Regions from separate parts of the Allobosea sp. TAB14 genome, predicted to be linked through region 3. Evidence: riboswitches for the same ligand, from Rfam matches in the RefSeq annotation. Region 3 holds a riboswitch; each other region holds the start of a gene.

Region 1 (4,960 bases), on a different contig from region 3:
TAGAGCAGGATCGGGACGAGCGGCTTGTCTGCCGGCAGGGCGGTAAGGGCGTCTCGCCAGGGCAGAGGAAGGCCGTCGCCATCGAGCGCGAAGAAAGCTGGGAGAGGAAAAGGCGCAAGATCGGTCGCGTCGCGCCGGCCCTCATCCGCCTGCCGGCACCTTCTCCCCTGAGCGGAGAAGGATGCGGTGATATCCGTCTCGTCCTTCTCCGCTCGGGGGAGAAGGTGGCCCGGCGAAGCCGGGCCGGATGAGGGTTGAACCTCTGTCACATATGCGGAAATCCGCGCCAGCATCCGCCGCATGTTCTCGGCGCCGCCGCCCGCCTGGAAATAGGCCAGCAGTTCCGCCGCAAGCTCCGCCGGCACCGTCGCATGTTCGCCGAGACTCGGATCGTCGCGCTCGTCGCCGGGCAGGATCGCGAGCGGAATGCCCCGTTCGCGGCAGGCGATGCCGAACTGCTCGATGCCGTAGCGCCAGTAGTCGAGGCCGCCGAGGCAGCGCAGCAGCACGAAGCGACACTGCTGCGCCGTCTTCTCGATCAGGAAGTCCACCGAAAGCGGATGCTTCAAGCGCCGAAGCGGCGCGAGGCGCACCAACAGGCTGCTGCCACCCGCCGCCGCCGCCAGCGCCGAGAGGTCGCTGTCGGTGAAGGACAGGACGAGCACATCTCCCGGCGGCAGGGCGAGATCGACGGCGTCTTCGCCGTCGTCGAGCCGGATCTCGCTGGTCGGGAGAAGATGCATCGGCCGATGTTACGCCCCCGCGAGAGCCGCTTCCACGGCCTTGAGATCGAAGCCCTTGAGCCCGATCACGGTGAGGCGGCCGTCGCGCGCTTCGCTCGCGCCCCACGGACGGTCGAAGTGATGGCCGACGCGCCGGCCGACGCCCTGCACGACGAGCCGCATCGGCTTGCCCGGCACGGCGGTGAAGCCCTTCAGCCGCAGCACGCCTTCCGCTTCCGCAGCCCTGGCGACGCGCGCCGTCAGTTCCTCCGGCGAAAGCCCTGCCGGCAGCGGCACGGCGACCGAGTCGAAATCGTCATGGTCGTGATCGTGCTCGCCCTCGCCATGATGCGAGGGGCGGGCGGCAAGGTCGCTCTCGGCGGCGGCACCGAGGCCGACGATCAGCGCCGGCTCGACCTTGCCATGGGAGGTCTCGACGATCTTGATTGCCTTGGGCAGATGCTCGGCGATCTCGGCCTTGACCCGCGCGCGACCGGCCTCGTCGACGAGGTCGCTCTTGTTGAGCAGGATGAGATCCGCGCAGAGGATCTGGTCCTCGAACACCTCTTCCAGCGGGTTGTCGTGATCGACCGAGGCGTCGGCGGCCTTCTGCGCCGCGAGCGCCTCCGGATCATCGGCGAACTGGCCCTCGGCCACCGCCGGCCCGTCGACCACGGCGATGACGCCGTCGACCGTGACGCGCGAGCGGATCGCTGGCCAGTTGAAGGCGGTGACCAGCGGCTTCGGCAAGGCGAGGCCCGAGGTCTCGATCAGGATGTGCTCGGGCGGGTTAGGCCGATTCAGCAGCTTCTCCAGCGCCGGCACGAAATCGTCGGCGACGGTGCAGCAGATGCAGCCATTCGGCAATTCGACCACGTCCTCGTCGCTGCAGCCGGCGATGCCGCAGCCCTTGAGGAATTCGCCGTCGAAGCCGAGATCGCCGAATTCGTTGACGAGCACGGCGAGCTTCTTGCCCTGCGCGTTTTCGAGGAGGTGGCGCACCAGCGTCGTCTTACCGGCGCCGAGGAAGCCGGTGATGATCGTGCAGGGCGTTTTGCCGAGATTGGTGGTCTGCGGAGCGTTCATGATGTCATCCTTGCTGGCGAGCCGGCAGAGGCGGCACGCGCGCGACCACGCCCTTGCGGAAGGACTGCGGCCGTTCTTTCCAGGGAACGATGCCGTTGGCGCTGGCGGCATAGGCCTCCGCCGCGCCGACGATCTCGTCGAGATGGGTGTCGGTGTCGAGATCGCCGATCAGATAGGTCCATTTCCCGTCGGCGCTGAGCGCGATGGTGCAGGGCCGCTTGCAGACGGCGAGGCATTCGACGGGCAGCACGGGGATCGTGCTGCCCTTGGCTGCGAGTTGCGCGGCGAGGCGCTCAGCCAGCGCCAGCCCCGGCTGGTCGTAACCATCGGGGAGGTCGGCGCGGGCCCGGCGGCAGGCCGTGCAGACATGGATGGTGAGGTCGCCCTCGGACATCTGGTTTGCCTTTCGCGCGGCGCCCGAAGGCGCCGCTATCCTCAGGCCGCAGCCGCGCGGCGGCTCATCCAGGGCCAGAGCGTCCCGACCGTGAAGGCGGTGACCAGCCAGAGCGCGGCCTGGATGCCGAGCGACAACGAGGTGAAATGCGCCGCGAGCTCGGCCGGCACCTTGCTCTCCGGCGTCGGCGCATGCGGAGCCCCGACGAGATGCGGCAGCAGGATCACGACGACGGCCAGGAGCTTGAGCCAGGGCGCCTCGTAGCGCAGGAACAGGAAGAGCCCGATCGCGGTGGCGATGGTGGTCGCGAGCCACCAGAGCTGGCGCGCCTGCAGGGCGGCCGAGGCGGCTCCCGGCAGTTCCGGCGCGAGCCCCATTCCCGGCGCGAGGCCGAAGGCAAGGAAGCCGCAGGCGCCCCAGATCAGCGCGCGGCGCTGGTCGATGCTGTCGCCCGCCGCGAGCATGCCGGCCAGCAGCAGCGCCGCGAAGCCGATCGCGGTGCCGATGGTGGCGACGCTGGTGAAGAGCATGCGCTGGGCACCGTCTTGCGGCTTCCATTCGTCATGCTCCGCCCCTTCGGCGTGATCGGCGCCGCCATGGGCGAGGATGATGCGGGCTTCGCCCTGCGCGAAGGCGAGATGCGCTCCCGCTCCGTCGCGCATGGCGTTTTCATAGGTTTCCGCCTTGAGGATCAGCGGGGTGGTGGTGACATGCTGCAGGGCGGCGACGATCAAGCCAGCCAGGAGCCCGGCCAGGATGCTGACCGTGAGAACACGCGTGACCATGATGGCTTTCCCTCAGTGGCAGGGAAAGGCGAGGCCGTGGCGGGTGTCGTGCGCGGCGTTGTGGACATTCGTCGAGGCCGCGAAGCCGGTCGTATAGACCAATGCGATTCCGACGATGAGGGCGGCGGCGACTGCCTTCACCCGCTCCGAGACGCTGATCTGTGAGGTGGAAACCGAAACGGTATTCATGACTGTTCTCCGTAGCCGCCCCGCCGGCAGCCGGTTGGATCGTTGCGGGTCGACGGCAGGTCTCCTGGCTCGCGGATTTGGCGCCCTTGTGCCGCCTTCCCGGAGCGTGCGCTCCAGTGGCCGATGGCGAAGGACATCCGCTTACAGTTGCGGGGGCAGCCGCGGTCTCGCACCGCGTTCCCTTTTCACCTCCTCGCGGAGGCACCGTCAGCGACGATCATTAGCCTTCGCGGTGACGCTGTGCAATGCAAAGGACGTGTCATCCGCGAGCCCTCATCCTGAGCAGCGCCGCAGGCGCGTCTCGAAGGATGCTCCAGATGGTTCCGGAGCTTTCTGGAACATCCTTCGAGACGCCGCTCACGCGGCTCCTCAGGATGAGGGCTCGTGAAACCAGCGGCCGATGCGATGCAGAAAGAAATCCCCCATCTCACCCTCGTCCTTGGCGGCGCCCGTTCCGGCAAGAGCCGCCATGCCGAGGCGCTGATCGAGGCGTTGCCCGCGCCCTGGAGCTATATCGCCACGGCCCAGGCCTATGACGACGAGATGCGCGATCGGATCGCCGAGCATCGCGCCCGCCGGCCCGCGGGCTGGCAGACGGTCGATGCACCGCTCGATCTGGCCGTGGCCATCGCCGCCCAGCCGGCAGGCCGTCCGATCCTGGTCGATTGCCTGACGCTGTGGCCCCCGGCAAGGGCAAGTCCACGGCGGCCTTCGGCCTGATCCTGCGGGCGCTCGGCCATGGCTGGCGCATCGGCGTGGTGCAGTTCATCAAGGGCGCCTGGTCGACCGGCGAGCGCCGGGCGCTCGAAGCTTTCGGCGATCAGGTGAGCTGGCACAGCATGGGCGAAGGCTTCACCTGGGAGACGCAGGACAAGGCCCGCGACATCGCCGCCGCCGAGCGCGCCTTCGCCAAGGCCAGGGAGTTGATGGCCGATCCCGCGATCAGATTGCTGGTGCTCGACGAGCTCAACATCGCCCTGCGTTATGACTATCTGCCGCTCGCCGAGGTGGTCGAGGTGCTCCGCGCCCGCCGCCCCGACCTGCACATCGTCGTCACCGGCCGCAACGCCAAGCCTGAACTGATCGAGGCCGCCGATCTCGTCACCGAGATGACGCTGGTGAAGCATCATTTCGCCGTCGGCGTAAAAGCGCAGGAAGGGATCGAGTTCTAAGGTTGCCTCGCAGGTTGGCACGGGAAGCCGGAAGCGTCGTCTTTCTGGGACGTGACTTCGGAGGTCCCGGTCGAGGCGCGAGGATCCCTCTCCTGGAAGGAGAGGGCAGGGCGAGGTGTGGGCGGTCGGACCAGTTCCGTGAGGGCACCCGGCGGGTCGGGTTCAAGCCGACGTTTTCGCTCGGAACACCTCACCCCTACTCCTCTCCTGGAAAGGAGAGGAGTTCCCGAGCCTCTTGACGAGGGCGGCATTCGCTCTCAAATTGAATCTGAATTCAAATTCAATTCGGAGCCCGCATGGCCGACGGAACGCCAAAGCAACCGCGCAAGGCCGGAAAGCGGGAGGCGATCCTCTCTGCCGCGCGCGGGATCGTCTCCGAAGTCGGCTTCCACGAGACCTCGATCGCCGCGGTGGCTTCCGCCAGCGGCGTCTCGACCGGCAGCGTCTATTCCTATTTCTCCTCCAAGGCCGAGCTGATGGCCGAGATCGTCGCTATCGTCTCGACGCGCGAGCTCGCCGTGCTGCGCGAGATCGCCGCGAGCGATGCTCCCGTCACCGAGCGCCTGACCGCCGCGGTCGAGGCTTTCGCCCGGCGCGCCTTCGCCAATCGCC
Region 2 (3,747 bases), on a different contig from region 3:
GCGACAGGATGTCGGCGAGGATCATGAAGATCGCACCGATGACGAGGCAGGCGGGCAAAAGCCGGGCATGGCCGGAACCGACGAGGAAACGGGCGGCATGGGGAATGATCAGCCCGACGAAGCCCACCGTTCCGACGATCGAGACCATCACGGCGGTCATCACCGCGGTCGTGGCGAAGAGCACGATTTTCACCCGCGTGACCGCGACGCCGAGCGAGGCGGCCGCGTCGACGCCGAAAGCGAAGGCGTCGAGCGCCTTGGCGTGCAGCATGCAGATGCCGAAACCGATGAAGGCGACCGGCGCCGCAATCCAGAGGTCGGGCCAGCGGACGCCGCCGAAATTCCCAAGGAGCCAGAACATCACGCCCCGCACCTGCTCGGCGCTGGCGAGCGTCGTCACGATCGTCGCGGTCGCCGCGTTGAAGAGCTGCGAGGTGGCGACACCGGCGAGGATGACGCGATCGCTCGCCCCGCCCGCTCCGGTCGCCAGGAGCGCGACCACCGCCAGCGCGGCGCAGGAGCCGATGAAGGCGCCGGCCGAGACCGTCAGCGCCGTGCCGCCGATGCTGACGCCGAGGATCAGCACCGCGACGGCGCCGGTCGAGGCTCCCGCCGAGATGCCGAGAACGTAAGGCTCCGCCAGGGGATTGCGCAGCAGCGCCTGCAGGATTGCGCCTGAGAGAGCGAGCGCGCCGCCGCACAACCCCGCCATCAGCGCCCGGCTGAGGCGATAGTCGAAGATSACGCCCTGCTGGATCGCGCTGACAGGCCAATCGAGGTCGAACAGCCCGTTGCCGAGCGCCTTCAACGCCGTCTCCAACGGGATGCGCATCTCGCCGATCGTCACCGCCAGCGCCACCGCGAAGGTGAGCGCCAGCAGCGAAACCAGCGCGACGGCGATCCGCGCCGGCCAGTTCGGGCCGTGGGCTGCGTGGCTCAAGGAGTCAGACCGAAGCCGGCGATCGCCTTGGCGAGCGTCTCGATGCCGTCCACCGTATCGAGCCCGGCGCGGGTCGCTCCGACATCCATGATGACGATGCGATTGTTCTTCACCGCGTCGAGCTTGCTGGCGACGGGGTCGGTTTTCAGGAAATCGAGCTTCTTCTCGATATCATCGGCCGGAAAGCGGCGGCGATCCATCTTCACCGTGACGATGACCGCGGGATTGGCGGCGGCGATGCTCTCCCAGCCGACCAGCGGCCATTCCTCATTGGTCGTGATGATGTTGCGCGCCCCGAGTTTCGACAGGATGTAGGCGGGCACGCCGTTCCTGCCGGCCATGAAGCCGTCGCCCTTGATGTCCTTGCTGGAGAACCAGACGACGACCGGCACGTCCTTGACCTTTGCATCCGCCACGGCCTGGACCGCCTTCTCCTCGCGCGCCTTGAGCTCGGCGACGAGCGTCTCGGCGCGGTCGGGCACGTCGAAGATCTGCCCGAATTCGCGGATGTTGCGATAGACCAGCTCCATCGTGAACATCTGGGTGCGCACGCCGTCGCCGCCGCCGGAATTGTCCTTGCCGACGCAATCGGTCGGCGAGACATAGGTGGGCACCTTGACCTTGGCGAACTGATCGCGCTTGCCGACGATGCCGTTGGGKCCGAYATGCCATTCGAACATYGCRGTSACGAGGTCSGGYTCCTGSGCGASRACSGCCTCGRARCTCGGRTCGTTGTCGGCRAGSCGCTTCACCTTGGCRTTGACCGCCTCATAGGGCTTGGCGATGGGCGAGAACCAGACGGCGGTGCCGACGACGCGGTCGCCGAGGCCGAGCGCATAGAGGATCTCGGTCTGCGTCTGGCCGATCGAGACGATGCGCCTGGGCGCGGCATTGAAGGTGATCGTCTCGCGGCAGTTCTCCAGCGTCAGCGGATACTGGGTCGGCGCTGCGACGGCCGCGCCCGCGGCCAGGCTGCCGAGGAATGCCAGGACGGGCCATTGAAGCAGGCGGACGAGAGGGCGCGCAATCGGCACAGAGGAAGCCTTATATGAAACATTGTTACATTTCTGATAGGGCGAGCGGCGCGCAGCCGTCAAGCTCCCCGCGACAGCGCGGCCTGCGGTCTTCATGAACATGGACTTCATCGCTCCCCGAGATGACGGATGCGGGAGCTGCGCAGGATGCGGACGGATGACGGCCGCGCGGCCATCACCGACACACACCTCCGGAACACCCCGTCCGAAAGACGTCTTCGACGACCGGGGCAGGTCTCCTGGCTCGCGGGTCGACGCCGGTTCCGCCCGGCCTTCCCGGCGCGGCACGCGCCAGTGGACGATGGACGGAGAGCTCGCCGCTTACAGTTGCGGGGGCAGCCTCGGCTTTGGCGCAACGCGCCTCACCGAATTCCCTCTTAGCTCCAGGCTGAATCTGGAGAACCTCGATCACGCCCAACCTATAAGGTCGTGCCGCACCGTCAAGCTCGGTTCGGGACCATCATGATCGACGTCGGTATGCCGCCGGYACTGTCGAGCTGGGGCCCAGGCGCGGCGGCTTCGCAGACCGGTGTGATGTCCGGGCTTTCTCCGCTCGACGCAGCGTCACTGGCCATGTTGCTGCCCGGGTTTCTGGCCCGCCCTGCCAGGAGATCGGTTCACTGCGGGCGTGATCTTCCGGCAGCCAAGATCTCGCTTGCGGCGATTTCTGCCACGCGGCATCCCGTCTTGATCCTTACGTAAGGGAATGTTTCYGAAGCGAGGCCGAGCTGCCATCAGGCGGGAGCTTCCGAAAAGCGAGGCTCATTTCGCTTGTCGCGGAGCGGAACGGGGGTAGCTCCGATTCTCCTCAAATATGATAAGTAACTGATATAAATTAGATTTTTATTTGATCTCTGTCGCCGCGCCGGCGTCGTGAACGCATCGCGTGTCGCCTCAAGGAGCTACTCCCTTTGCGCCGACGGGAACCCCTTTGCTCGCTTCACGGTGCAGTGCACCAAGCGTAAGCTGAATAGTACTGTGGGTTGAGTGAGGGTATAGCCGTGTTGCCGAATGCACAGCTCTCCGCGATAGAATTGCAGGATGCCGCGCAAAGGATCAAGCTCCTGCGTCGGGCTGCGACCGAACATGCTGTGGAAATCGGCCGCGAGCTCCTTCGCGTCAAGGAGCGGCTGCCCCACGGGGTCTTCGTCAAATGGGTCGAAAAGGCGTGCGAGTTCAAGATCAGGACCGCGCAGGACCTGATGAAGCTGGCGCGCGGCGCCGATTCCGATGCGAATGCGAAGCTCGTCGCGCTGATGGTTCCATCGACGCTTCGTGTCTATCTCGCCAAGACGACCCCGCCGGCGGTTCGCACCACCATCCTGCAGCGACTCGAGAATGGTGAGCGCGTGTCCCGCAGCGAGCTGCATTCGCAGGTCGTGGATACGCGCAAGACCAGGATGGAGGCGGTGCAGCGTCCGGCGCAGGAAGGATTCTCCTCGTCGTTTCTTCCCGCGCGCGAGCTTAACGGGCCCGCCGAAGGGAGGCGAAACGACCCGGGCGCGGACCGGGCCCGCAGGGTGGCTGAGCTGATTTTGCGGCGGCTCAGCCCGGAGGATTACGGGCTCATCATGGAGGAGATGAGCTGGGAGGTCTGGAACAGAGCCTTTGTCTGGATGAGAGCGGCGCGTGTTGTGGACGCCGAGCATCTGGAATTGGCTTTGCCCAGTACAGCGACGAATCAATCGTGCGAATTCGTTCCTGCAAAGCTGCAGTGAAAAATATCGAAGTTTTATCGTGACTTACAGTCCGCGTATTCGCGTTGTGTGACTT
Region 3 (5,975 bases):
CCTATGATCCCGTCCGAAACGGCGACATCGTCGTCGAGATCTGCTCGCCCGTCTTCGTCGATCCGGAAGGAGATCGCCTCCATGGCTGAGATCGCGACCTCATGGCGCCCGCGCAGCGCCTGGGCCGGCATCGCGCAACCCGGCTCCTTCGGCGCGAAGGGCGAGACCGGCGTCGTTGCGACTCTGCTGGATGGTTTCGGCCTGGCGACCCTGATCGCTGAACCGGGTGCGGCGACGTCCCTGTCGCGGGCCGTCGAAGGCCGGCTCGGCATCGCGCTGCCGGAGATGCCGAGGATCGTATCGGGCGGGGCCCATGACGCGATCTGGGCGGGGCCGGACCAATGGCTGCTGCGCGCGGCTTCGCGCGACGGCTTCCAGCCATTGCTCGATGAATTCGCGACCCATGCCGCTGTCAGCGATCAGAGCGATGCGCGCGCCGCCTTCCGGCTTCAGGGCCCCGGGACCCGCGATCTGCTGGCGAAGGGCGTGATGCTCGACCTGCATCCTTCGGCCTTCGGCGTCGGCGAGACCGCCGTGACGAGCGTGGCCTATCTCGGCGTGCAGCTATGGCGCCTCGCCGACGGGCCGGACGGAGCCGTCTTCGAGATCATGGTCGCACGCAGCATGGCGGGAAGCTTCTGGTCCTGGTTCGCCGCAGCGGCAGCCGAGTTCGGCTGCCGGGTTGCTGACCAAGACTGACGGCAACGCCTCGCGCACCATCCTTCGGCTGGAGATCAGGAAGAAGCGGTTCTCCGCCGAACAACGGTCTTGGCGGGCTTTGCTCGCGTCTTGGCTGGCGGCACCGCCGCGGCGGCCTCGGCGTCGGCGGCTTCCTTGGCGAGCCGCAAGGCCCGCAGTTTTGCGGTGCGTTCGCGGACGGCGATCTGCTCCACCCGCAACGCTTCCAGGGCCGTTTCGGCCTCGGCGCGGCGTTGCGCTGCGAGCGTCGCTCTGCTCTSGGCCCGCAATTGCGCCTCTTCCGGCGGAATTCTGTTGCTCGACATCGGCAAACTCCTTCTCGAACGCAGGACGCCAGGGCGTCAGCGGCGTTTTCCGGCAGCACGCTCCTGCATGGATCGAACGGCTTCGGGCAGAACCTTGCGTGGGGCTCGGCTTCGATCCTCGCCGGCTCGGCCTGGCGAGCAGGCCCGGCGATCGGCGAAATCCTGCGGATTGAAGCCCAAGCCCAAATCCTGGCCTATCGTGCCTGCGCGGGTGCCTGGCCGGGCCGTGCCGGCCYTTCCACACGCTTCGGCATCGGCAGCAATCCTTCGCGCTGAGCCTGCTTGCGTGCTGCCTTGCGGGCGCGGCGGATGGCTTCGGCCTTCTCGCGGGTTCGCCGCTCGGACGGCTTCTCGTAGGCGCGACGCGCCTTCATCTCGCGAAACACGCCTTCACGCTGCATCTTCTTCTTGAGGACGCGAAGCGCCTGGTCGACGTTGTTGTCGCGAACGAGAACCTGCATTCGAATTTCCCTTCTGATGCAAACAAAAAGGGCCGGGTTGATCCCGACCCCTCCGTGGCTATCCGCCGCTCAATCGAACGGGCGCCGGTACATCCGCGGTCGCCGCTGATCTCGATTGACGCGCCGGATGGCGTCTGGCCTCACTCGGCCTGCAGGTTGTCCGCAGACACCTTGCCGGAGCGCTTGTCCTGCACCAGCTCATAGGAGACCTTCTGGCCTTCCTTCAGCGTGCGCAGACCGGCACGCTCCACGGCGCTGATATGGACGAAGGCGTCCTGGCCGCCGTCTTCCGGCTGGATGAAACCAAAACCCTTGTCGGTGTTGAACCACTTAACTGTGCCACTGGCCATGCTGACCTCCTGTAAAGGCTATTGTTCATGCGCCGCGGGTGCAGCGCATTTTTCGATTTGAGCAGGAAGTTCGTCAGCAGTGCGCGATGAAAGCGCGGGGCCAATTCGTTCGGCCTAGATCGATGTTTCTATCATGGTACTTATAAGACACATTGTCAAATGGAAGGTTTTATCTCGCAATATTTTCGGAAAATCAGCCGGGCGCCAAATCGACCGACAGCAACCGTGTGACCCGGCCTGAGACGCGCCATCGCGATATGCTGGGGCGGCTCGGCAGCCATCGCAGACAGCTCGTGGCGGTCGCGAATTGCGCGAAGCTCGGGAACGGGGCGTGCGTCGATCATGGCGGGCGGCGAAGGGGCGCTAGCGCTTGAGGCGCGAAGCATCGCTCGACGCGGTTTCTCCGAAGCGAAGGCAGAGCCGGCGTCATTGCCGAACAGTACGAACAGGGTAGGCCGGAGGCCGCGCGGCGATCCCCGATCTTCACAGGCGCCGGACGGCGGCATCACGACCTGTTGACAGGCGATGCCCTTTAGCTACTAGATCTGGTGGTCGATGGTCTCTCGAATCGCAAGATCGAGAGCTAAGAGGGAAGCCGGTGAGAGACCGGCGCTGTCCCCGCAACTGTAAGCGGCGAGTTCACGTCCAGGATTAAGTCACTGAGGCTGCAAGGCCTTGGGAAGACGGGACGAGAGCGCTGACCCGTGAGCCAGGAGACCTGCCGCGACCTCGTATACGTCCTCGGGCGGGGTGTCCCGGTGGTGCGCTTGGCAGGTCGCGGCCTTGTGGTGCCGCGCGCCTTCTCGACGCAACCGCTCTGGCCTTTGCCCCCAACATTTGGGGTTGATGCCGATGTCTCTTTCCATTGAAGCCGAGCGGCCTGCCGCCGCTCCGTCAGCCGCAGAGCCGACACTGTCGAAGCTCGCTGCGAGCGAGCCCGGCTACCAGATCATTCGCCGCAACGGCGCGGTGACGCCGTTCGATCCCTCGAAGATCACCGTGGCGTTGACTAAGGCGTTCCTCGCCGTCGAAGGATCGAACGCCGCCGCTTCGCGCCGCATCCATGAAGCGGTCGCGGAGATGACAGAGCAGGTCGTCGCGGGGCTGACCCGCCGGGCCGCGACCGGCCGCACTTTCCATATCGAGGATGTGCAGGACCAGGTCGAGCTCGCCCTGATGCGCGGCGAACACCACAAGGTCGCCCGCGCCTATGTGCTCTATCGCGAGGAGCGGGCGCGCGAGCGGGCGAGGGCGGTTGCCGAGACGAAGCCTGTCGCCTCCGCAGCTCCCTTGCTGCACATGAAGCTCGCCGACGGGACGCTTATCCCGCTCGACGCCGGCCGCCTCGACAAGGTGGTTCGCGAGGCTTGTGCCGATCTCGACGGCGTCTCGGCCGAGCCGGTCCTCACCGAGGCGCGCCGCAACCTCTATGACGGCATCTTGCTCGACGAATTGGCGCTGGCGCCGATCCTTGCCGCCCGCACGCTGATCGAGAGCGAGCCGAACTATGCGAAGGTCTCCGCGCGCCTGCTGCTGGACAAGCTCCGTCGCGAGGCGCTGAGCTTCGTCCATGGCCGCGCCGAGCAGGCGACACAGGAAGAGATGTCAGTGCTTTATGCCGACTACTTCCATGCTTACCTCAAGACCGGCATCGAAAACGAGCTGATCGACCCCGAGCTCGGCCGTTTCGACATCGCCCGCATCGCCGCGGCCCTGAAGCCCGAGCGCGATCTCCAGTTCGACTATCTCGGCTTCCAGACGCTTTACGACCGCTATTTCCTGCATGTCCGGGGCAACCGCTTCGAGCTGCCGCAAGCCTTCTTCATGCGTGTCGCSATGGGTRTSGCSATCCGCGAGATCGARCGCGAGGSCKGGGCGATCGKKTTCTACGARCTGCTCTCKTCCTTCGATTTCATGGCCTCGACGCCGACCCTGTTCAACTCGGGCACGCTGCGCCCGCAGCTTTCCTCCTGCTTCCTGACCACGGTCGCGGACGATCTCGATGGCATCTTCAAGGCGGTGAAGGACAATGCGCTGCTCGCCAAGTACTCGGGCGGCCTCGGCAATGACTGGACGCCGGTGCGCGGTCTCGGCGCCCATATCAAGGGCACCAATGGCGAGAGCCAGGGCGTCGTGCCGTTCCTGAAGGTCGCCAACGATACGGCGATCGCCGTCAACCAGGGCGGCAAGCGCAAGGGGGCGGTCTGCGCCTATCTCGAGACCTGGCATGTCGACATCGAGGAGTTCCTCGATCTCCGGAAGAACACCGGCGACGACCGCCGCCGCACCCATGACATGAACACGGCGAACTGGATTCCCGACCTGTTCATGCAGCGCGTCGAGGCCGGCGCCGACTGGACGCTGTTCTCGCCCGATGAGGTGCCGGACCTGCACGACCTCTATGGCAAGCCGTTCAAGGCGGCCTACGAGGCTTATGAGGCGAAGGCAGCCGCTGGCCAGATCAAGGTCTTCAAACGGGTGAAGGCGCTCGACCTCTGGCGGCGCATGCTGACCATGCTGTTCGAAACCGGCCATCCCTGGATGACCTTCAAGGACGCCTGCAATCTGCGCTCGCCGCAGCAGCATGCCGGCGTGGTGCATTCCTCGAATCTCTGCACCGAGATCACGCTCAACACCTCGGCCGACGAGGTGGCGGTTTGCAATCTCGGTTCGGTCAACCTCGCCGCGCATGTGACGCCCGATGGGCTCGATCAGGCCCGCCTTGCCCGCACCGTGAAGACCGCGATGCGGATGCTCGACAACGTCGTCGACATCAATTTCTACACGATCCCGGAAGCGCGCCGCTCGAACCTGCGCCATCGCCCGGTGGGCTTGGGGTTGATGGGTTTCCAGGACGCGCTCCAGACACTGCGTCTGCCGGCGGCCTCGGAAGGCGCCGTCGCCTTCGCCGATACGTCGATGGAAGTGATCAGCTTCCATGCGATCCAGGCCTCGGTCGATCTCGCCGCCGAGCGCGGGCGCTATCCGAGCTTCGAGGGGTCGCTCTGGTCGAAGGGTATCCTGCCGATCGACTCGCTCGACATCCTCTCGGACGCTCGCGACGGCGATGCCGAGCTGGATCGTTCGTCCACGCTCGACTGGGAGGGCCTGCGCGAGCGGGTGAAGACCACCGGCATGCGCAACTCCAATACGATGGCGATCGCGCCGACCGCGACGATCTCCAACATCGTCGGTGTTTCGCAGTCGATCGAGCCGTCCTACAGCCAGCTCTACGTCAAGGCGAACATGTCGGGCGACTTCACGGTGGTGAATGCCGGGCTCGTCCACGACCTGAAGGCGAGGGGGCTTTGGGACGAGGTGATGGTCTCCGACCTCAAATACTATGACGGCAAGGTCAGCGGGATCGACCGCGTCCCGGCCGATCTCAAGGCGCTTTATGCCACCTCCTTCGAGATCCCGACGGAATGGCTGATCAAGGCCGCCGCCCGCCGGCAGAAATGGATCGACCAGGGCCAGTCGCTGAACCTCTACATGGCGCAGCCCTCGGGCCGGAAGCTCGACGAGGCGTATCGTCTGGCGTGGCGGCTGGGCCTGAAGACGACCTATTACCTCCGGGCGCTGTCGGCGACCCATGTCGAGAAATCGACACTCAAGGGCACGGACGGCAAGCTCAATGCGGTCTCGGCCACCGTGCCGGTCGCAGCCAAGGCCGCCGCGCCGATCATCGTCGACATACCCTTGGAGAACGGCATGACCGTCCCCAACGCCTGCTCGATCGACGATCCGACCTGCGAAGCCTGCCAGTAACCCGCCGTCATTCCACCTCTCGCGTCATTCTCGGGCGAAGCGAAGCGCAGACCCGAGAATCTCCGGCAGGACAAGGCGTTGGAGCCTCCTTCGGCACGAGATGCTCGGGTCAAGCCCCTGCCGCTCAAGTACAAATGGGCCTGGGAAAAGTACCTCTCCGGCTGCAACAACCACTGGATGCCGACCGAGGTCTCGATGCAGGCCGACATCGCCCTGTGGAAGTCGAAGGACGGCCTCAGCGAGGACGAGCGGCGCATGCTCAAGCGCAATCTCGGCTTCTTCGCGGCCTCCGAGAGCCTCGTCGCCAACAACATCGTGCTGGCGATCTACCGGCACCTGACCAACCCGGAATGCCGGCAGTACCTGCTGCGGCAGGCCTTCGAGGAGGCGAT

Evidence for each region. A riboswitch is a leader RNA that binds a small molecule or an ion and turns the genes downstream of it on or off. The one in region 3 is predicted to bind cobalamin.
Region 1: linked by a shared signal. The riboswitch ahead of AB4Y99_RS22565 (CbtB domain-containing protein) and the one ahead of AB4Y99_RS14320 (ribonucleoside-diphosphate reductase subunit alpha) in region 3 are both predicted to bind cobalamin.
Region 2: linked by a shared signal. The riboswitch ahead of AB4Y99_RS07965 (ABC transporter substrate-binding protein) and the one ahead of AB4Y99_RS14320 (ribonucleoside-diphosphate reductase subunit alpha) in region 3 are both predicted to bind cobalamin.

The regions. Positions count from the first base shown of each region.
Region 1 covers NZ_JBFRDQ010000188.1:4,573-9,532, forward strand. Annotated here, with positions in the region: gene cobN (cobaltochelatase subunit CobN) at 1-743, opposite strand, end outside; gene cobW (cobalamin biosynthesis protein CobW) at 753-1,808, opposite strand; gene AB4Y99_RS22555 (DUF1636 family protein) at 1,813-2,202, opposite strand; gene AB4Y99_RS22560 (CbtA family protein) at 2,244-2,987, opposite strand; gene AB4Y99_RS22565 (CbtB domain-containing protein) at 3,000-3,176, opposite strand; cobalamin riboswitch at 3,214-3,399, opposite strand; partial or broken gene AB4Y99_RS22570 (bifunctional adenosylcobinamide kinase/adenosylcobinamide-phosphate guanylyltransferase) at 3,582-3,857, shown strand; gene cobO (cob(I)yrinic acid a,c-diamide adenosyltransferase) at 3,842-4,348, shown strand; gene AB4Y99_RS22580 (TetR/AcrR family transcriptional regulator) at 4,645-4,960, shown strand, end outside.
Region 2 covers NZ_JBFRDQ010000038.1:7,618-11,364, reverse strand. Annotated here, with positions in the region: gene AB4Y99_RS07970 (FecCD family ABC transporter permease) at 1-940, opposite strand, end outside; gene AB4Y99_RS07965 (ABC transporter substrate-binding protein) at 937-1,974, opposite strand; cobalamin riboswitch at 2,187-2,396, opposite strand; gene AB4Y99_RS07960 (DUF3102 domain-containing protein) at 2,976-3,692, shown strand.
Region 3 covers NZ_JBFRDQ010000083.1:33,058-39,032, forward strand. Annotated here, with positions in the region: gene AB4Y99_RS14295 (sarcosine oxidase subunit alpha family protein) at 1-89, shown strand, start outside; gene AB4Y99_RS14300 (sarcosine oxidase subunit gamma) at 82-699, shown strand; gene AB4Y99_RS14305 (hypothetical protein) at 735-1,010, opposite strand; gene rpsU (30S ribosomal protein S21) at 1,199-1,465, opposite strand; gene AB4Y99_RS14315 (cold-shock protein) at 1,606-1,815, opposite strand; cobalamin riboswitch at 2,354-2,555, shown strand; gene AB4Y99_RS14320 (ribonucleoside-diphosphate reductase subunit alpha) at 2,668-5,583, shown strand; gene AB4Y99_RS14325 (ribonucleotide-diphosphate reductase subunit beta) at 5,662-5,975, shown strand, end outside.